3 regions of the Parageobacillus sp. VR-IP genome follow, and region 3 is predicted to be linked to each of the others. Evidence: riboswitches for the same ligand, from Rfam matches in the RefSeq annotation. Region 3 holds a riboswitch; each other region holds the start of a gene.
The links. A riboswitch is a leader RNA that binds a small molecule or an ion and turns the genes downstream of it on or off. The one in region 3 is predicted to bind S-adenosylmethionine.
Positions count from the first base shown of each region.

Region 1: another riboswitch for S-adenosylmethionine. It lies ahead of mtnK (S-methyl-5-thioribose kinase); the one in region 3 lies ahead of metK (methionine adenosyltransferase).
Region 2: another riboswitch for S-adenosylmethionine. It lies ahead of HT574_RS05315 (methionine ABC transporter ATP-binding protein); the one in region 3 lies ahead of metK (methionine adenosyltransferase).

Region 1 covers NZ_JABVYQ010000001.1:334,552-341,771, reverse strand. Annotated here, with positions in the region: gene HT574_RS01855 (pyridoxal phosphate-dependent aminotransferase) at 1-247, opposite strand, end outside; gene HT574_RS01850 (carbon-nitrogen family hydrolase) at 344-1,159, shown strand; SAM riboswitch class I at 1,252-1,417, shown strand; gene mtnK (S-methyl-5-thioribose kinase) at 1,505-2,707, shown strand; gene mtnA (S-methyl-5-thioribose-1-phosphate isomerase) at 2,729-3,799, shown strand; gene HT574_RS01835 (sugar ABC transporter substrate-binding protein) at 3,786-4,928, shown strand; gene HT574_RS01830 (sugar ABC transporter ATP-binding protein) at 4,925-6,472, shown strand; gene HT574_RS01825 (ABC transporter permease) at 6,417-7,220, shown strand, end outside.
Region 2 covers NZ_JABVYQ010000001.1:1,021,211-1,028,430, reverse strand. Annotated here, with positions in the region: gene pdxR (MocR-like pyridoxine biosynthesis transcription factor PdxR) at 1-1,310, shown strand, start outside; gene HT574_RS05325 (hypothetical protein) at 1,312-1,548, opposite strand; gene HT574_RS05320 (NAD(P)H-hydrate dehydratase) at 1,591-3,132, opposite strand; SAM riboswitch class I at 3,334-3,441, shown strand; partial or broken gene HT574_RS05315 (methionine ABC transporter ATP-binding protein) at 3,592-4,604, shown strand; gene HT574_RS05310 (methionine ABC transporter permease) at 4,594-5,259, shown strand; gene HT574_RS05305 (MetQ/NlpA family ABC transporter substrate-binding protein) at 5,297-6,136, shown strand; gene HT574_RS05300 (MFS transporter) at 6,270-7,220, shown strand, end outside.
Region 3 covers NZ_JABVYQ010000004.1:32,585-39,804, reverse strand. Annotated here, with positions in the region: gene asnB (asparagine synthase (glutamine-hydrolyzing)) at 1-707, opposite strand, end outside; gene metK (methionine adenosyltransferase) at 909-2,123, opposite strand; SAM riboswitch class I at 2,284-2,398, opposite strand; gene pckA (phosphoenolpyruvate carboxykinase (ATP)) at 2,583-4,169, shown strand; gene HT574_RS10830 (DUF2584 domain-containing protein) at 4,200-4,442, opposite strand; gene HT574_RS10825 (alpha/beta hydrolase family protein) at 4,472-5,260, opposite strand; gene HT574_RS10820 (ABC transporter substrate-binding protein) at 5,354-6,352, shown strand; gene HT574_RS10815 (ABC transporter ATP-binding protein) at 6,370-7,143, shown strand; gene HT574_RS10810 (ABC transporter permease) at 7,121-7,220, shown strand, end outside.

The DNA of each region.
Region 1 (7,220 bases), on a different contig from region 3:
CGGCAACTGCCTGTTTCAAAAAAGAATACCCTTGAAACGGCGAATATTTGTGATATTTCGGGTTTGCCACCGCCTTTTGCATCGCTTCGACGATATGCGGCGGTGTCGGCTGATCCGGATTTCCTTGCCCTAAATTGATGACATCGTATCCTTCCGCGATTTTTTTGGCTACTTTCGCGACTAATGAGGCGAAAAACTGCTTTGGAAGCCCTTCTAACAGGTCGGATAACGGAAATTGTTTTGTCATGCTTAACACCTTCTCAAAAATTTCTTGAAATTCTAGTGCAACATCATATATCGTAAAAATCAAAATGTAAAGTAAAATTTTTTGAGGTGAATACGAATGACATTAAAAATTGCCTGCCTGCAGCTGGATATTGCCTTTGGCAACCCGCACGAAAACGAACAGGTTGTAGAAAGAGAAATAGAAAAAATTGCAAAAGAACGTCCGGATGTCATCGTTCTTCCTGAACTATGGACGACCGGTTATGACTTAACCCGCCTCGATGAAATCGCCGATGAAAACGGCGAACGCGCGAAAACGTTCATGACAAAACTGGCAAAATCGTACCGCGTCCATCTTGTCGCCGGTTCAGTCGCCAAAAAAACGGCAAAAGGCGTGACAAACACGATGTATATCGTCGACCGAAACGGCACGGTCGTTGGCGAATACAGCAAACTGCACCTCTTTCAGTTGATGGATGAGCATCTTTACCTCCAGCCTGGGGAGGATACCGGCTTATTTACGCTCGAAAACACCTTATGCGCCGGTGTCATTTGCTATGACATTCGTTTTCCGGAATGGATCCGCGTCCATGCGGTCCAAGGGGCGGAAGTGTTGTTTGTCGTTGCCCAGTGGCCGCTTCCTCGCCTTTCCCATTGGCGCACGCTGCTCGTGGCGCGCGCCATTGAAAACCAATGCTACGTCGTCGCTTGCAACCGCGCCGGCAGCGACCCGAACAACGTGTTTGCCGGCCATTCCATGATCATCGATCCATGGGGAGAAATCATTGCCGAGGCGGGCGAGGAGCCTTGCGCACTCACCGCGCAAATCGATTTGCAAAAAGTGCAGGAAGTGCGGGCGCGCATCCCGATTTTTGCCGATCGCCGTCCCGAATATTATCAGACAGCAGAAAAAAATTTTTTAAAAAAGTATTGACAAATGAATTCGTTAGCGTGTATGATTCGAATCAAACGCACAAATATTTTCTAACATGAGCAAAAATTCGAAAAATGAATATACTGAAAATACTCTTATCAAGAGTTGGCTGAGGGAATTGGCCCAATGAAGCCCAGCAACCGACCGTAATACTATCGTGAGATAGGGCGCACGTTTTTTCGGCGCCGGAAGTTTCATCTTCCGCAGGGCACGGTGCTAAGTCCAACAGAAAGACTTGTTCTTTCTGGAAGATAAGAGGTGCGAAGACTTGGAATCTTCAAGCCTCTTTCTATCTATGCAGAAAGAGGCTTTTTAATTTATTTGCTGAAGGGGGATTTTATTCCAATGTCGATCTCACATTCATCCGTTTATGAACCATTAACAGAACAAGGAGCCGTTTCTTTAGCCGTGCGCCTCGGCCTCTTCCGCGAAGGAGCGCCGCTTGTCTGCAGGGAAATCGGGGACGGCAACCTTAATCTCGTTTTCCGCATCGTCGATAAAGAAGCGAAAAAAGGGATTATCATCAAACAAGCCCTTCCATATGCAAAAGTAGTTGGAGAAAGCTGGCCGCTCACCTTAAAACGCGCGGTAATCGAAAGCAATGCACTACGCACATTTGCCGGCTATGCGCCGCAATATGTACCAAAAGTTTACTATTCCGATGAATCTTTAGCTATTACCGTGATGGAAGACTTGTCGCGTTTGCAAATTGCCCGCAAAGGCTTGATTGAAGGGAAAACATATCCGCTTCTATCCCAGCATATCGGCGAATTTATCGCAAAAACGTTATTTTACACGTCGGATTTCGGCATGAATCAGCAAGAAAAAAAACAGCTGGCGCAAAGCTTTGTCAATCCGGAACTGTGCAAAATCACGGAAGATCTTGTATTTACTGATCCGTTTTTTAATCATGAAACGAACAACTTTGAAGAAGAACTGCGCGATGATGTCGAATCGCTTTGGAACGATGACAAACTTCACTTAGAGGTTGCCAAATTAAAGCGCAAGTTTTTAACCGAAGGGGATGCGCTCATTCACGGTGACTTGCACACAGGCAGCATTTTCGCCAGCGACAAAGAAACGAAAATCATTGATCCAGAGTTTGCGTTTTACGGCCCATTTGGATTTGACATCGGCCAGTTTTTCGCAAACTTGCTGTTAAATGCGTTGTCCCGCCCTGAATCGCAGCAAGAGCCGTTATTTGCCCATATCGACAACACATGGAAAGTATTTACAACCGTCTTTTCTGAACTTTGGCATACGCACAATGTCGAACCGTATGCGAAAACGAAAGGGTTATTAGAAGAGGTGCTGCATCATACCTTTGTCGATGCGATCGGCTTTGCCGGCTGCGAAGTGATCCGCCGCACAATTGGCTTGGCACATGTCGCCGACCTGGACGGCATCGAAAATAAAGAGGAACGTTTGCAAGCAAAACGCCACGCGCTTCGCCTTGGCAGAAACCTTATCTTGCGACGTGAAACATTATCTAGCATCAAAGAAATTCGTTCTCTTTTCGCACAAACAGCGCTAGCACCAACGAATTAACACAATGAAAGGAAGAACCATATGACAGAACCATTTGCAATCCCACGCTCTGTAGAGTGGAACGACACGCATATTACGATTTTAAATCAACAAAAGCTGCCGTTAGTGACGGAATATTTGCAATTGGAAAATATTAGGGACGTTTGGGAGGCGATTGCGTCGCTGAAAGTGCGCGGCGCCCCGGCAATCGGCATTGCTGCCGCTTACGGCCTCGCGCTTGCCGCCCGGCAATATGAAACAGAATCACTGGAACATTTTAAAAAACAGCTGCAAAAAGACCGTGACTACTTAGCAAGCGCCCGGCCAACAGCAGTCAATCTGTTTTGGGCGCTGGACCGCCTTGTTGCCAGCATCGCCCATGCTTCCTCTGTCAATGAAGCAAAAACAACGCTCGTCCATGAAGCGATTCGCATTCAAATTGAAGATGAGGACGTTTGCCGGCGAATCGGGGAACATGCGCTTTCCTTGTTTCAAAACGGCGACCGCATTTTAACGATTTGCAACGCCGGATCGATCGCCACCGCCCGTTACGGCACGGCGCTTGCCCCGTTTTATTTGGCGAAAGAAAAAGGAATGAATCTGCACGTGTACGCGTCGGAAACACGCCCTGTCCTGCAAGGGGCAAGATTGACGACGTGGGAATTAATGCAGGCTGGCGTAGATGTAACGCTTATTACCGATAATATGGCGGCACAAACGATCAAGGCGAAAAACATTACCGCCGTCATCGTCGGCGCTGACCGCATTGCCGCCAACGGCGATACAGCCAATAAAATTGGTACGTTTGGCCTTGCCTTGCTGGCTAAAGCATTCGGCATTCCGTTTTATGTAGCCGCGCCGCTGTCAACGATCGATTTAGCGACAAAAACAGGAGAAGAAATTCCAATCGAGGAACGCAAACCAGAGGAAGTGACACATATCGCCGGAACGCCGATCGCCCCGGAAGGAGTAAACGTCTATAATCCGGCCTTTGACGTTACGCCGCACCATCTCATTACGGCTATCATTACCGAACATGGCATCATTCGCGGCAATTATGAAACGGAACTTCCAGCACTATTTGCAAAGGAGGAACAGCATGAAGCGATTTAGACTTAACTATTTATTGGCACTTCTTTTTTCCGTTATCGTCATCCTTAGCGGCTGCATGAACGAACAAGATGCCGTCAGTCCGAAACCGGCCAAACAAGAAAACGGCACGGCTGAGAAAGCAGCCGAAACGACGGCGGCAACCGAACAAGCAGAAATCCCTGATAAATTAAAGAAACCGATTAAAATCGCCGCCATTATGCAAATGTCGATTGGCACCTTTTCTTCGCAATATATCGCCGGCGTAAAAGAACAAGTGCAAAAATTTGGCGGCGAAGTGCAAATTTACAATGCGGACAACGATTTAACGAAAATGGCTTCTTATGTCGAAACAGCGATTACGCAAAACGTTGATGCGATTCTATTAGACCATGGCCGGGCGGATGCGCTCGAAGGACCGGTGAAAAAGGCGGTCGCGAAAGGCATTCCTGTCGTCGCGTTTGACAACGATTTAAACATCCCAGGCGTAACGGTCATTGACCAAGACGACTACAGCCTCGCCTGGAAGACGTTAAAAACGTTGGCTGAAGACTTAAACGGCGAAGGAAACATCGTCACGATTTGGGTCGGCGGATTTACACCGATGGAGCGGCGCCATGTGATTTACGATGCGTTTAAAAAACGCTATCCGAACATCAAAGAAGTGGCGAAATTCGGTACAGCCAGCGCCAATACCGCCTTGGACACGCAAACGCAAATGGAAGCGATTTTGAAAAAATATCCGAATAAAGGCGATATTGATGCGGTGTTTGCGACTTGGGACGAATTTGCCAAAGGCGCAACGCGAGCGATCGAACAAGCAGGACGCAATGAAATTAAAGTATATGGCATCGATTTAAGCGATGAAGATTTGCAAATAATGCAAAAGCCAAACAGCCCGTGGGTCGCTACGACCGCAACAGACCCGGCGGAAGTCGGCCGCGCCCAAGTCCGCTTTGCTTATCAAAAAATCGCCGGGGAAAGAACGCCAAACATTTATTCGCTAGAACCACATTTAGTCAAACGATCCGATTTGCCTAACCAACAAGTATCGATGAAAGACCTTCACCAATACATCGCCGGATGGGGACAGTCGAATGTGGCGGTTTCCCCTTGGATGAAAACGCTGGAAGCACAGGTGAAGAACAAATGAGCGGTCTTTATATGAATCATATTTATAAATCGTTTGGAACTATCAACGTTTTAAACGGCGTGAGCCTCCATGTTCGACCTGGGGAAGTTCACGCCCTTTTAGGGATGAATGGCGCCGGCAAAAGCACATTAATGAAAATTCTGGCAGGCGATCTTTCCCCTGATCAAGGTACGATTACCATTGATGGGAAAGAGCATCAGTTTTCCTCGCCTGCTGATGCCAAAAAGGCGGGCATTGGTTTAGTGGTTCAGGAAGTCGATACGGCTCTCTTTCCCGCCTTGACTGTCTATGAAAATATTGCCGCCGATGAGATCGCAAAGACAAAACAAAAGCCACTGCTTTCATGGAAACAACAAAAAGAACGGGCTTCAGAGCTGTTGCGCCGAGTCGGCCTGTCGATTTCGCCGGCCAAACTCATTCGCGAATGTTCCCTGCATGAAAAACAGCTGATTGTTCTGGCAAAAGTCCTGTCTTCTTCAGCACGCTACATCATTTTGGATGAGCCGACCGCCGCGCTGAGCGAGACGGAAACAAAGCGGCTGTTTACGATTATCAATGAACTTAAAGCGCAAGGCGTTTCCTTTATCTATATTTCCCACAAATTAAAGGAAATTAAAGAAATTTGCGACCGCGTCACGATTTTGCGCGATGGGAACGTCGTCCACCATGGCGATGTTGCCCCTCTTTCTCTAGAAGAAATGATCCGCTATATGGTAGGACGCTCTTACACAACGGCGCAAAGGGAAACCCGCACATACGGGGATGATCGTCTTTTTGAAGTGAAACAGCTTCATATCGCTAAAACAAATACAACGGTCGACCTTTACGTTCATAAAGGGGAAATTGTTGGCATCGCCGGACTTGTCGGAGCGGGAAAAACGGAGCTGGCGGAAAGTTTAATTGCCAGCAGCAAAACAACCGGCGAATGGTGGATCGACGGAAAACGTTATGCATTTGCTTCCCCAAAAGAGGCGATTGCGGCCGGCATTTGTTTAATTCCGGAAGAACGGAGAAAACAAGGACTTTTTCTTCAGGAACCAGTTCGCACCAATCTTACTGTCCGGCTACTATCTTCATTAACGAAATGGCTGTGGGTGCGGCAAAAAAAAGAAACATCCGTTGCCAAACAGCTTGTCGATTCCTTGCAAATTCACCCTCCTTTCCTGTCGACGAGCGTGCGGCAATTAAGCGGCGGCAACCAGCAAAAAGTCGTGATCGGGAAATGGTTAAAAACCGATGCGCGCATATTCATTTTTGACGAACCGACAAAAGGAATTGACATCAACGCCAAGCAAGAAGTATTTTCAATCATCCGTTCCCTTGCCGACGAAGGGAAAGCGATTTTGTATTTAACAAGCGAATTTCAAGAACTGCTTGATATTGCCGATACGATTTACATCATGGTGGACGGCAAGCTGATCAAACGCGTGCCCGCCCATGACATCACCTATGAACAACTCATTTATTACTGCAGCGGAGGTGAGATGGATGGCACAGCCAGCCGTTTCGGTCGCCAAGAAAAAGCAAGCGCCATCTCTTCTTGAATTTTTATATAAACATGGCACATTGCTTGCCATTCTCGTTGTCATCGCCTATTTTGGCATCACGCAAGACCGCTTTTTTACGTACGAAAATTTCAGCGATATTTTGCGCTCGATTTCCATCGTCACGCTCGTTGCGATTGGCATTACGTTTTCCCTTATTGTCGATGGATTTGATTTATCCGTCGGCTCGACCGTCAGCCTGGCAACCATCGCCAGCGCCGCGGCGCTCGTATTATACCGCCAGGAAATTCTCGTTACTTTGCTTGTTCCGCTTTTACTGGGAATTGCCGTCGGCTTGTTAAACTCGTTATTAATTGTGAAATTAAAATTGCCGGATTTATTGGCTACACTGGCAACGATGTACGCGATTAACGGTGTGCAGCTGACATATACGAAAGGATTTTCCATTTACAACGACATGCCGCTTCCAGACGGAGGAACGGCGCCGGGCAAATTTATTCCTTCCTTTTTATTTATCGGTCAAGGGGAAGTGTTCGGCATTCCGTTTTCCGTTTTGCTTATGTTAATCATTGTCATTGCTTCCCATTTGTTTTTGACGTACACCAAACCAGGGAGATTGTTTTATATGACGGGGGAAAATCTTGAAGCAGCACGGCTTTCGGGTATTCCTGTCAACCGCTATCGCACGTATGCATATGTCATCAGCGGTTTTTTCGCGGCGCTTGGCGGCATTGTTCTCGCCTCTCGCATCGGAACCGGGCAAGTATCGGCCGGAGCTTCCTTTTTA
Region 2 (7,220 bases), on a different contig from region 3:
ACGGTCATCTCCAAAAAGGAAGCAAACTTCCATCGATTCGCGCGCTTTCCCAACATTTAGCCATCAGCAAAAATACCGTCGAAGCCGCATACCAGCAGCTTCTTGCCGAAGGATATATCGAAAGCAAACCGCGCGTAGGGTTTATTGTCAAAGAACTGGAAGAGCCTCTCCAATCATTTGTTTTCCAACCAGATGTACTCGTGAAGGCTCCGAAAAGCAAGCAAATTCGCTATAACTTTCGCTACGGTCATATTGACCTTGCCCATTTTCCAATGAAAACATGGCGGAAATGTCTTCTTGCAGCGATGGATTCGGAGCAAAGTGAATTACTATGGTATGGCGATCGTCAAGGAGATATCGGCTTGCGCAAGGAAATTCAACACTATTTGTACTACGCACGTGGTATTCGCTGTTCGGCTGAGCAAATCGTTATTGGCTCTGGCACGCCACAACTGATTGGCGTCTTATGCCAGCTGTTCGATTTTCGTCACGATGCGGTCGCTTTAGAAAATCCTTGTTATGATGTCATTCGCACCGTGTTTCAAAATCACCATTTTTCTATTCTCCCAATTGAATTAGAAGAAGATGGGCTGAACATCGACCAGCTGCAAGCAACAAATGCCAAACTTGTCTATGTCACCCCCTCCCACCAATTGCCGCTTGGGATGGTGCTGCCGATCGGCAAGCGGCAAAAGCTGCTGAAATGGACGCAACAGTCTAACGGATTGATAATTGAAGACGATTACGATAGCGAATTCCGCTACGGGAGCAAACCAGTCCCTGCGTTAAAAGCGCTCGATACGGAAGATCGCGTCATTTACGTCGGCACGTTTTCGAAAGTATTTACTCCTGCCATCCGCACAAGCTTTGTGGTGTTGCCGCAACGTTTGCTGGCGCGGTTTCATGAACGCTGTGCCAACTATCATCAAACCGTCCCTATTGTCATTCAAAAAGCGCTCGCCCGATTTATGCGTGAAGGCCATTTTGAACGCCATATCCGCCGCATGCGCACCATCTACGCAAAAAAACGGCAAGCGCTCATCGAAGCGATCCGCGAATACTTCGGTGATCAAGCAACGATCATCGGTGACAAAGCGGGACTCCATCTTCTTGTAAAAATAAAAGACAAAAACGCCAACGAACTAGTGCAAAAAGCAGAAAAAGCGGGCATTTTCGTCTATTCGGCAGCGAAATATTGGTTTGGAAACGTTGGAACGCCGCCTTCTTATATTTTGCTAGGCTTTGGAGGGATGAGCGAGGAGGGCATCCGCGCCGGAATTCGCGAACTAAAACGGGTATGGGAGATTTGAGCTACTCCCTACGATAAAAAGAAAAGCGATGCGCTAGAGTATAGAAGCGCATCGCTTCTTTACGCAGAAACCATATCCCAATGGCGAATAAAATTGTCCCTGCCGAGCGATACATACGAATCTCTTCAGATAAGATAATATGATAAGTATCCGCATCTGCATGTCCCCCGCTTTCGCGAAGCCAATGATTGGCGTATGCTTCGCCAAGGTCAACACTCCCCCCAAAGCAAAAAAGCACCGATTCCCATCATTACCATGTCCCACCACCATCTCCCATTTTTCACCCCATATCCCCCCTTTGTTTTTCCTGCACATACGAAAGCACCGCCGGAATTGCTTCGATCAAATCGCCAGCGAGCACGTCCCATTGCGAATGGCCGCGTTCTACAAGCATATCGGCGGTTTTTCCATGAGCCCAGACAGCATTGCTAATGGCTTCTTGTACAGAATAATGCTGCATAAGAAACGCGGAAACCATACCCGTCAGCACATCGCCGCTTCCGCCTTTCGCCAAGGCTGGATTTCCGGTCGTGTTAACGTATTGCGAACCGTCTGGTGTTGTCACAATCGTATAAGGTCCTTTCAGCACGACGTAGATACCGTACTCCATCGCTAGACGCTTCGATGTGCCAAACCGATCACCTTCGATGTCACGGATCGATAGATTGAGCATGCGCGCCATTTCTCCGGGATGCGGGGTGACCACCGTTGCTGCTTTTCGTTCATGGATCAGCGCGGCGTACTCGTTCCAGAAAAACAGCGCATCCGCGTCAATAACAAGCGGCACTGGCTGCTGCACGATGTTGGAAACAAGTTCGCGGACACCATCCGTACGGCCAAGCCCCGGACCGATGGCGATCGCATCGATATCAAGCGCCGATACATCCATGGCGCCGGAAAACGCCCCGTCCCGCGCCGAGCAAGGATAGTACATCGCTTCCGGAACACGGTTGGCGACAACGGAATAAACGTCATCCGGCACCGCCATCGTCAATAATCCCGCTCCGCTTCGCAGCGCCGCTTTGGCTGTTAACGTAATCGCTCCTGTCATCGCGCGAGAACCGCCAACAACCAACAATTTTCCATGTGTTCCTTTATGAGACGATCGTTTTCGTTTTGGCAGCGTCCGCACAACATCGTCCTCTTTCCATACAAAGCGGGGCGCGGCATTCCGCTTGACGGCAAGCGGCGGAATGCCAATGTCAACAACAAGAAGCTCCCCGTAATAATCGGCCGTCGGGAACGTGTACGCCCCAAGTTTCGGACATTGAATGGTGATGGTCACATCGGCACGAATCGCGGTTTCTGCCTCTCCCCCATCCGCTTGGGTTCCGCTTGGGATATCGATCGCATAGACAATAGCGCGGGAGCGGTTGACAAGCCCAATGATCTCTTTATACGGCGGACGCACCTCCCCTTTGATGCCAATGCCAAGCAAGGCGTCAATAATGACATCGTATTGTAAAATGTGCGTGGCAAACGCTTGTTCATTTCCCGCATATGGTTTCCAGTCATATCCGGAACGCTCATACACCTCAAGCGCCGTTTTCGCCGCCCCTTTTATCTTTTCTTTCGGCGGAATAAGCCATAAATCAGCATCATATCCGTAGCTTTTCAACATTCTTGCGACGACAAATCCGTCACCACCGTTATTCCCTGTTCCCGCTAGCACCGCTACCTGGGCCGAACGAGGAATGCGTTCGCGCAGCACATGAAACAGCGACTGCCCAGCGTTTTCCATTAAGGAATCGGCGCTAATGCCGATTTGTTCAATTGTATCGCGGTCGATTTCATACATTTCTGCGGCTGTAACGATATGCATTCTGCTCACCTCATCTATTAAATATGTATTTTGTCTCGTTTCATTAATTTGTTCTCCATGAAAGAGGAAAACACCTGCGAAAAAATTTTTTTGCGGTATAACAATGATGTAAGCGTTGTCTTATCCCCTCATCGCCAAAACCAATATTGACAACCGGCTTTCTTGGAATTATGATGAATGTAAAAATTGCATACAACAAACCGCTTATCAAGAGTGACCGAGGGAACAGGCCCAATGACGTCCGGCAACCTCCCTTTTAGGGAACGGTGCCAATTCCTGCAGAATGACTTTCATTCTGAAAGATAAGTCGGGTAATTTACATACCGATGCCTCTTTCTGAATGAAAGGGGCGTTTTTGTTTTTTCAGCTCCAGGAAAAACAAAGAAGCAACACTTCTTAATATACAATATTTTTTCAGAATTACTAAAACTCCGCAAATAGATCGGGAGGGAAGAAGTGATGATCGAAATAAAAAATGTAACAAAAATCTATTCCACGAAAAAAAGCAAGTTGTCGGCGTCGACAACGTATCCTTAACCATTCAAGACGGGGAGATCTTTGGAATTATCGGCTATAGCGGCGCCGGCAAAAGCTCGTTGCTGCGCTGCTTAAATCTTTTGGAACGCCCAACATCTGGCCAAGTCATCATCGATGGTGTCGATTTAACGACATTGAACAACAAACAGCTGCGGCAAGCCCGTTTAAAAATCGGCATGATTTTTCAGCACTTTTATCTTGTCAGCTCCAAAACAGTGTTTGACAATGTCGCCTTTGCCTTAAAAGCGGCACAAAAGCCAAAAGAAGAAATTGAAAAAAGAGTCAATGAATTGCTTGAAATGGTCGGGCTTTCCGATAAACGGGACGCGTATCCTTCCCAGCTAAGCGGCGGGCAAAAGCAGCGGGTTGGCATCGCGCGGGCGCTTGCCAACGACCCGACCGTCCTCTTGTGCGACGAAGCAACATCGGCACTCGACCCAAGTACAACGAAATCGATTTTGGCGCTGTTGAAAAAAATCAACCGTGAACTTGGCATTACGATTGTGCTGATTACGCATGAAATGGAAGTGGTCAAGGATATATGCGACCGCGTCGCCGTCATGCAAAACGGGAAAATCATCGAATTAGGAACCGTATACGACATTTTTACAAATCCGAAAGAAGAACTAACGAAGTCCTTTATCAACAGTGTATTGCGGTTTGAACTCCCTGATCATCTGCTGCAGAAGCGGACAGGAACGATTGTCAAGATCCAATTCAAAGGGAAGACCGCCGAGGAAGCGATTGTTTCTGATATGCTGCAATCCTTTAAAGTAAAAGGCAATATTTTGCATGGAAAAATCGAGTATATCCAAGAGATGCCGCTCGGAATTTTTGTCATGGAGCTGACCGGCGAACCGGAAGAAATCAAGCGGGCCATTCACTACATTTCGCAAAGAACGAACGGATTGGAAGTGATTGCACATGCTGCTTGATGCGCTGATCGACTTAATTCCCGAACTGAACAAAGCGTTTTTAGAGACGATTTATATGGTGGCGATTTCCCTTTTCGTCGCAGTCCTTGCCGGTTTGCCGCTGGGAATTCTCCTATTCGTCACCGACCGCGGTCTGTTTTTGGAGAACACAGTGGTCAAATCCGTCCTTGGCTTTATCGTCAATATGATTCGCTCGATACCGTTTGTCATCTTGCTCGTCGGGCTGCTGCCGCTTACGAAACTGATTACCGGAACAACGATCGGACCTACCGCCGCGTCCGTATCCTTGTCGGTCGCTGCCGTTCCGTTTTTTGCAAGAATTGTAGAAACATCGTTGCGGGAAATCGAAAAAGGGGTGATTGAAGCGGCGGTTGCCGTCGGGGCGACACCGTGGATGATTATCAAAGATGTGCTGCTGCCTGAGGCACGCCCTGGCATTATGCATGGAATTACCATTACAACGATTAGTTTAGTGGGATATTCAGCCATGGCTGGCATTGTCGGTGGCGGCGGCATCGGCGACCTTGCCATTCGCTTCGGATATTACCGCTACGACAATACCGTTATGATTACAACGATCGTCATTTTAATTTGTCTTGTCCAAATCATTCAGTTTGTCGGCGACCGCATTGCCCGCTTGGTCGATAAGCGGTGAGGTCGTTAAAATATAAACTACTAAGGGGGACTTTATCATGAAAAAACTATCGATCTTTCTCGCTTTCTTGCTTTCCATTGGGCTTCTTGCCGCATGCGCGGGCAAGGAAACAGCTTCCGGCACTCCAAAGAAAAAAGAGCTAACGATCGGAGCGACTTCCGGCCCTTACAGCGACATGGTCAATAAAGCGATTAAACCGATATTGGAAAAGAAAGGATACAAAGTAAAAGTAGTCGAATTCAGCGACTATATTCAACCAAACTTGGCGCTGGCCAACGGTGATCTAGACGCTAATTTATTCCAGCATAAAATTTACATGGAAAACTTCGCAAAAGAGCATCACCTCGATCTTTCCGAAGTGATTATCGTTCCAACGGCACCAATGGGAATTTACTCGAAGAAATTTAAATCGCTCGATGAAATTAAAGATGGAAGTGAAATTGCGATTCCAAACGATCCAACCAACTTGGCAAGAGCGCTTTTAATCTTACAAGACAAAAAATTAATTAAACTCAATCCATCAGTCAATCCGCTCACCGTTTCGGAAAAAGATATAAAAGAAAATGTAAAACACCTTAAATTTAAGCCGATTGAAGCTGGCCAATTGCCGCGTACCGTGGAAAGCGTCGATTTGGCCGCTGTTCCGGGCAACTTTGCCTTAGCCGCAAAAATGAATTTAATGGATGCCCTTGCACTAGAAAACATGCCTGATGACTATCGCAACCGCATCGTTGTCAACACAAAAGATTTAAATAAACCATTTGTCAAAGATATGAAAGAAGCTGTCGAATCGAAAGAGTTCGAAGAAGTGATTGACAAAGAATTTAAAGGATTCGGAAAACCAAAATGGATGCTGGAACGAAAACAGCAACAATAATGCAAACACGCCGTCTGATTGCGGCGTGTTTGTTTTCATGATTTTCGATGGCATTTCAGGACATGGACGTCTTCCGTCTAAAAGAGTTATAGTAAGAATATAACCATAAACGAAATAAAAGAGGCGAGAAACATTGACGTACATCGAAAAAGGCAGCACCGAATACATAAAAGCAAGCTTGGCGCTATTTTTCGGCGGGTTTGTCACCTTTGCGATTTTATACACGACACAGCCGCTGTTGCCAATTTTCGCGAAAGAATTTCACGTTTCCGCCGCGTCCGCCAGTTTAACGGTGTCCGTGTCTACCGGAACGTTAGCGGTAATGATGCTCATAGCGGCTAGTTTATCCGACCGCATCGGCAAAAAGAATGTGATGATGATGTCTATGCTGCTGACATCGATATTGGCGATGGCCATGGCGTTTAGCCCGAACTTTATTTCCCTTGTCCTTGCACGCACGTTCCTTGGCATGACAGCCGCGGGCATCCCGTCCCTGGCGATGGCCTACGTCGCCGAGGAATTTCATCCGGCCGGAATCGGAAAAGTAATGGGCCTCTATATTAGCGGAACGAGCATCGGCGGCATGGCTGGACGGATTTTAACAGGCCTGTTAACCGACTTGTTTTCGTGGCGGACAGCGTTATTTGTCATTGGGGCCATTTCCCTTCTATTAAGCATGATTTTTGCACTTACTCTTCCGGCGCCGCGCCATTCGATGAAAAAACCGCTCAATGGCAAAACCGTGCTGCGGGCGTATGCTGTTCATTTACGAAACAAATCGTTAATGGCTCTCATTGTGCTTGGCTTTTTATTTATGGGCGGATTTGTGACGCTGTATAACTATATCGGCTTTTTATTAAGCGAACCGCCGTATTCATTCAGCCAGTCCGTTCTCGGGTTCCTTTTTATCGTATACATATTCGGCAGCTTTAGCTCGGTTTATATGGGAAAAAAAGCCGATTTACACGGTCATGCGCTGGTATTAAGCATTTCCGTGTCATTGACCGTGCTTGGTGCGGGGGTTACGCTCGTTCCATCTGTCGTTGTCAAAATCATCGGGCTTTCATTATTTACCTTTGGCTTT
Region 3 (7,220 bases):
TCATCTTCTGATTTCCATACTGGCTGAAACCGCGCTTTCCAATAACGGTGTACCGTTAATGGTTCACCGATTTTCTTTTTGATGTAATGACCCGGCTCTAATTTATTAATGCCAACAGACATTGTCATTGGCTCAGGCACGTATTGATATGTTAGGTAATGCTGAAGCGCGTCATAATCGAGAACATTGTTTTCCGTCGCATGCAAGATGCTTTTCTTTTCCGATGCAAAAAACGTCCGCCCTTCTTCTTCAAGATAGAAAAATGGTTTAATGCCAAATGGATCACGTGCGGCAAAAATCGTTTTTTCTTCTTTATCCCAAATGACAAATGCAAACATGCCACGAAGCTTCTCTACCGCTTTTTCTCTTTCATGGCTATATAGCGCAATAATCACTTCCGTATCAGAATGTGTGGCAAATTCGTATCCCTTCGCATACAACTCTTCGCGTAGCTCAATATAGTTATAAATTTCTCCATTAAAAATAATCCAATATCGCTCGTTTGCGTACGATAACGGTTGATGACCCCCTTCTAAGTCGATAATGCTCAACCGACGAAAGCCAAAATGGACATAGTCATCGAAAAAATACCCCTCGTCGTCTGGACCACGGTGCGTGATCATATTATTCATTTCTTCAAACGTTTTCTTCCATTGCTCGTCTAGCACTTTTGGATGATCATAAACACATCCAATAAACCCGCACATGTGTATTTCACCCATTTCTTTATATTCATTCAGCATGCTGATTATATCATAGATTTGAAGCAATAAAACTATAAAATTTCCTTTTTTAAATACACCGTTAACATATCGATTGCAAAACCACTGAAATAACTTAATCTGCTTTTTTGAACAAAAAAAAAGAGAGCTACAGTTGCTGTAACTCTCCTTTCCATATTCATTAATTTATTGTTGCTTCGACAAGGAAAAAGCTTGCTTTTTCAATGTTTCTGCTTTATCCGTGCGCTCCCACGGCAGGTCGATATCCGTGCGTCCAAAATGGCCGTAAGCAGCTGTTTGCTTGTAAATCGGACGACGCAAATCTAACATTTTAATAATGCCTGCCGGGCGCAGATCAAAGTTGTTGCGCACGACTTCAATTAAAATGTCTTCCGATACTTTTCCTGTGCCAAATGTGTCAATGAAAATCGAAACCGGTCTTGCTACCCCGATCGCATAGGCTAGCTGCACTTCGCACTTATCGGCAAGTCCTGCCGCCACGATATTTTTCGCCACATAACGGGCCGCATATGCCGCAGAACGGTCTACTTTTGTCGGATCTTTTCCAGAGAACGCACCGCCGCCGTGACGGGCATAGCCGCCGTACGTGTCTACAATAATTTTCCGTCCTGTTAAACCTGCATCCCCTTGAGGTCCGCCGATGACAAATCGTCCTGTCGGGTTAATAAAGTATTTTGTGTTTTCATCGATGAGCTCGTTTGGCACAACCGGCTTAATGACATGTTCTTTAATGTCGCGTTCAATTTGCTCTTGCGTAATTTCCGGATGATGCTGTGCGGATACGACAATCGTATCCACGCGTACTGGTTTGCCGTTTTCGTCATATTCTACCGTTACTTGTGTTTTGCCATCTGGACGTAAATATGGCAAAATATCCTTTTTCCGTACTTCAGCCAAACGACGGGCTAAACGATGCGCCAAAGAAATCGGAAGCGGCATTAATTCTTTCGTTTCATTGCAGGCAAATCCAAACATCAGTCCTTGGTCTCCGGCACCGATTGCTTCGATTTCCTCGTCAGTCATCTGACCTTCACGAGCTTCTAACGCTCGATCGACCCCCATCGCGATATCCGGCGACTGCTCGTCAATCGATGTCAACACGGCGCATGTATCCGCGTCAAAACCGAATTTGGCGCGCGTATAGCCGATTTCGCGAACCGTATCGCGAACGATTCTTGGAATATCCACATATGTCGATGTCGTAATTTCTCCGCTTACGAGCACAAGCCCTGTTGTCACGCTCGTTTCGCAGGCGACACGAGCATTCGGATCTTTTTCTAAAATCGCATCTAAAATCGCATCGGAAATTTGGTCGCAAATTTTATCCGGATGACCTTCTGTTACAGACTCTGAAGTAAATAAACGTCTTTTTTTTGACATTCGGCATTTTCCTCCTCTTTCCTTAATCAAACATCAAAAAATGATGATGCCGCAAACGGCGGGCGATACGGTACTCATTTCCCTTATTTCATTTTCTCATATAAAAAAACCTTTCCTGTAACGGTGAGGAAAGGTCATTGCAATCGTATTGCTCCTTTCACTCTTATCGTTCAAGGACATCGCCTTGCCACAGGTTAGCACCATTTCACATGTTTCCAGTTGTGACGGTTGCTGGGCTTCATTGGGCCTGTCCCTCCACCGACTCGGGATAAGAGTATCCGTTCAATGACTTATCTTATCGTAATGAAACGGGAAAAGTCAACAAAATATGGCGAATTTTTTTTGAAAAAAAAAGGAAAAATAAATAAAATAAATCGTCATAAATAGTATGGACTAATAACAAAAATGTGTTATACTATTTGAAGAGATTATTTAAATAAAAAAAGGCAGGTTTTGAACATGGGGATCGCAAAAATGACCAATAAGCTTTCATTATTATTGCAACAACCAAACGTATTTCATAATTTATCGGTAGCCCAGCTGGTGGAAAAAGTGTTGCAGCGAAAGGAAGGCCAGTTAACAGCTACTGGGGCGGTAGCGGTAACAACAGGAAAGTATACAGGACGCTCGCCGAAAGATAAATACATTGTCGAAGAAGCCGCAACGAAAGAAAAAATCGATTGGGGAACCGTCAACCAGCCAATTTCGGAAGAAGTGTTTGAAAACTTATATAATAAAGTGCTTGATTATTTAATGAAACAAGATGAGATTTTTGTCTTTAAAGGATTTGCCGGCGCTGATTCTAAATATCGTTTGCCGATTCAAGTTATCAACGAATTTGCTTGGCACAATTTATTTGCCCATCAATTATTTATTCGCCCAAGTGCAGAGGAATTACAAACACACGAAGCGCAATTTACGGTGATCTCTGCTCCAAATTTCAAAGCAGATCCTGCGGTGGACGGAACAAGATCAGAAGCGTTTATTATCATTTCTTTTGAACGCCGCATCGTATTAATTGGCGGCACAGAATACGCTGGCGAAATGAAAAAATCGATTTTTTCGGTGATGAACTATTTGCTTCCGGAACAAGGGATTCTTTCTATGCATTGCTCGGCCAACGTTGGCAAAGAAGGAGATGTTGCATTATTTTTCGGGCTGTCGGGAACAGGAAAAACGACGCTTTCCGCTGATCCAAACCGCCGCTTAATCGGTGATGACGAACACGGCTGGTCAAACCGCGGCATCTTTAATATCGAAGGCGGATGCTATGCGAAATGCATCAACCTATCCCGCGAAAAAGAACCGCAAATTTTTGACGCCATTGGGTTCGGAGCAGTGCTTGAAAACGTGGTGGTTGACGAACAGACAAGAATGCCAGATTACGATGATGCGACATTAACGGAAAATACGCGAGCTGCTTATCCGATTCAGGCCATTGCCAATATCGTGGATCCAAGCGTCGCCGGCCACCCATCAACGATTATTTTCTTAACCGCAGACGCGTTTGGCGTATTGCCGCCAATTAGCAAACTGACGCGCGAGCAAGCAATGTACCATTTCTTAAGCGGCTATACGAGCAAGCTCGCCGGCACTGAACGGGGAATCACTTCTCCGCAAGCTACGTTCTCTACTTGCTTCGGCGCTCCATTTTTGCCGCTCCCGGCCGTGCGCTATGCGGAAATGCTCGGCAAAAAAATCGTTGAACATAACGTGCGGGTATTCCTCGTCAACACTGGTTGGACCGGCGGGGAGTACGGAGTCGGCAGCCGCATGAAGCTGGCTTACACGCGAGCAATGGTGCAAGCAGCGGTCGAAGGAGAACTGGACAATGTCGAAACGGTGAAAGACCCTATTTTCGGCTTGGCCATTCCGCTTCATATTCCAGGAGTGCCAGATGAAGTGCTGCAGCCGCAAAATACATGGGCGGATAAAAATGCATATGAACAAAAAGCAAAAGAGCTGGCCGCAAAATTCCGCGCAAACTTCCAAAAATTCAAGCATATTGCACCGGAAATTGAAGCGCTTGGAGGTCCGCTTGTATAATCGAAAAGGAGGGAGCAATTCCCTCCTTTTTTAATTCGTTGAATGCAAGGCGACAAGCTCATACGTGACAATCGTCCGATTATCAGCAAGTTCCAGTTTTTTCACCACCGCTTGACCGCTCGCTTCGCTTTGCAGCGTTCTTCTAACCTCTAGCGGAATATCAAGAGGATAAAGGCGATATCCTTCTTTTTCTAAAATAAACAAATTATCTTTTACACGCCTTTCATTTCCTTTTGTGACAATCAGCGTTTGCAGCTCCAGCGGCATGCCCATTGCAACACACCCCTTTTCTTTTTATCATATCATACATTCGGCTGACTTTTCATCCATTCTGTCAACCTCCGGACGGTCTCGCGATTTTCTTTTGGTGGAAAATAATGCGTAAAATGTGGAAAATACCATGTTGTCACTTGCTTATTTAATTCTTTCAGTCTTTTCTCCAGACGATACGCATGCTCAATCGAAACATTGCGGTCTTTTTCCCCATGAATGATTAAGACAGGAGCATGAATTTTCTCCATTTCGTATAATGGCGTCCGCCAGCGGTATCGCTCTGGATATTTTGTAGGTGTGCCGCCGATGACCCGCTTCATCATTCTCCGCAAATCTTCCCGCTCCCAATAGGTAAGCGCTACATCGGATACTCCGCCCCATACGGCAACAGAACAAACCCGCGGCTCTAAAATCGCCGTATGCAGCGCCATCGCTCCCCCGCGGGAAAAACCAAAGACATGAATCCGCTTTTCATTCACGTTTGGATGCTGCTGCAGCAGCCGAAACGCGGCAAGCGCATCATAGCGGTCTTCCCCGGCAAAATCTTCATTTCCTTCCCCACCTTGGTTGCCGCGGTAAAACGGCGCCATCACGACAAATCCGTACGCGGCAAACTGGGTAATGCGCGCCAGACGTACTTTCCCGACATTTTTAATGCCGCCGCGCAAATATAAAAAACCGTCATACACTTCAGACGCTTTCGGTATGGCCAAAAAGCCTTTTATTTTTAATCCTTGGCATAAATAGGTGACAAGAAATACATCAATATGCGGATTAGGGGAAGGAAAGCGATATTGCTGGACAATATATCCATCCATCACCATTTCCTCCTTTCCATTAGGCATTCACACATTTTTTTTGTTTGCATACGATAAGGTGGAAGTAAGTTACTTGTTAAGGAGGCTGCCTGCATGAAAAAAGTGGCCATAATGTCGCTTTTTCTCTTTCTCCTTATTATTCCTCTGGCCGCTTGCGGACAACAAAAAGAGGAGGAAGTAAAAAAGATACGGCTTGCGGAAGTGACTCGCTCCATATTCTATGCCCCACAATATGTCGCTCTGGCAAAAGGATTTTTTAAAGAAGAAGGATTAGACATAGAACTCACCACCACGTGGGGCGGCGATAAAACGATGACTACCCTTCTTTCCGGCGGAGCCGATATTGCCCTTGTCGGATCGGAAACATCGATTTATGTCTACAGCCAAGGCACAAACGATCCAGTCATTAACTTCGCACAACTCACACAGACAGACGGGACATTCCTCGTTTCCCGCCATAAAATTGACAACTTCAGTTGGGATCAGCTGAAAGGAAGCACCTTTCTCGGCCAGCGCAAGGGCGGCATGCCGCAAATGGTCGGCGAATTTGTGCTGAAAAAACACGGCATTGATCCACATAAAGATTTAAACCTTATTCAAAATGTTGATTTTGCTAATATCGCCAACGCTTTTGCCAGCGGCACGGGCGATTTCGTCCAGCTTTTTGAACCAACGGCAAGCATTTTTGAACGGGAAGGAAAAGGATATATTGTCGCCTCATTTGGCACGGAATCCGGCCATGTGCCATATACCACTTATATGGCAAAACAAAGCTTTATCCATAAAAATAAAGATGCGGTTGAAAAATTTACACGCGCTATCTATAAAGCGCAGCAATGGGTAGAGTCGCACAGCGCGGCGGAAGTAGCAAAAGTGATTCAGCCTTACTTTAAAGATACGGATCTTTCCATCATTGAAAAAGTTGTTGACCGCTATAAAAGTCAAGGCACCTATGCTACGAATCCGATTTTAGATAGAAAAGAATGGAATAATTTACAAAATATTATGGACGAAGCAGGCGAACTGCCGAAACATATCGATCATAAAACACTTGTCGATAATTCATTTGCCGAAAAAGCGATGGCTAAATAACGAAAGCGGGTGAAAGGATGAGCTTTTTAGTCGTCGACCGCGTTTCCCACACTTATTTTACCGAAAAAACTGCCGTGGCGGCCCTTGAAAATATCTCTCTGACCGTAGAGAAAGGAGAATTTGTCTCCTTTCTCGGCCCCAGCGGCTGCGGCAAAACGACGTTGCTTTCCATTATCGCCGCTTTAATTGAACCGACGGAGGGAGCGGTATTTATTGAAGGGAAAAAATTAGGCCGCTTCCATCCAACGGCAGGGTATATGCTGCAGCAAGATTATTTGTTTCCTTGGAAAACCATCGAAGAGAATATTTTGCTCGGTTTAAAAATCATGGGGAGATTAACGGAAGAAACAAAAAGACGAGCCCTTGACTTGCTTGCCTACATCGGCCTAAAAGGCGTCGAATCGCATTATCCTAACCAACTGTCCGGCGGCATGCGCCAACGGGCCGCACTTGTGCGCACGTTGGCGACAGACCCAAAAATGCTCCTGTTAGATGAGCCATTTTCCGCCCTTGACCAGCAAACGAAATTAAAACTGGAAGAGTTAGTATGGAAAACATTAAAAGAATACGGAAAGACAGCGGTGCTTGTCACTCATGACATCGGGGAAGCGATTGCGATGAGCGACCGTATTTTTCTGTTCTCGGCAAAGCCAGGACGCATTATGCATACGTTTATGGTTCCCGATGAATTGCGGCGCTTATCGCCATTTGCCGCCCGTCAGCACCCTGCCTTTTCCGCGCTATTCCAATCCATTTGGAAGGAGCTGGATGAACTTGAAACAAACCAGTGAACGTATCCAGTCTCTCCATCAGCAATACATCGCTTTACTGAAAAAAGAAAAACGGGTCATTCGCCTGTTTCAGATCA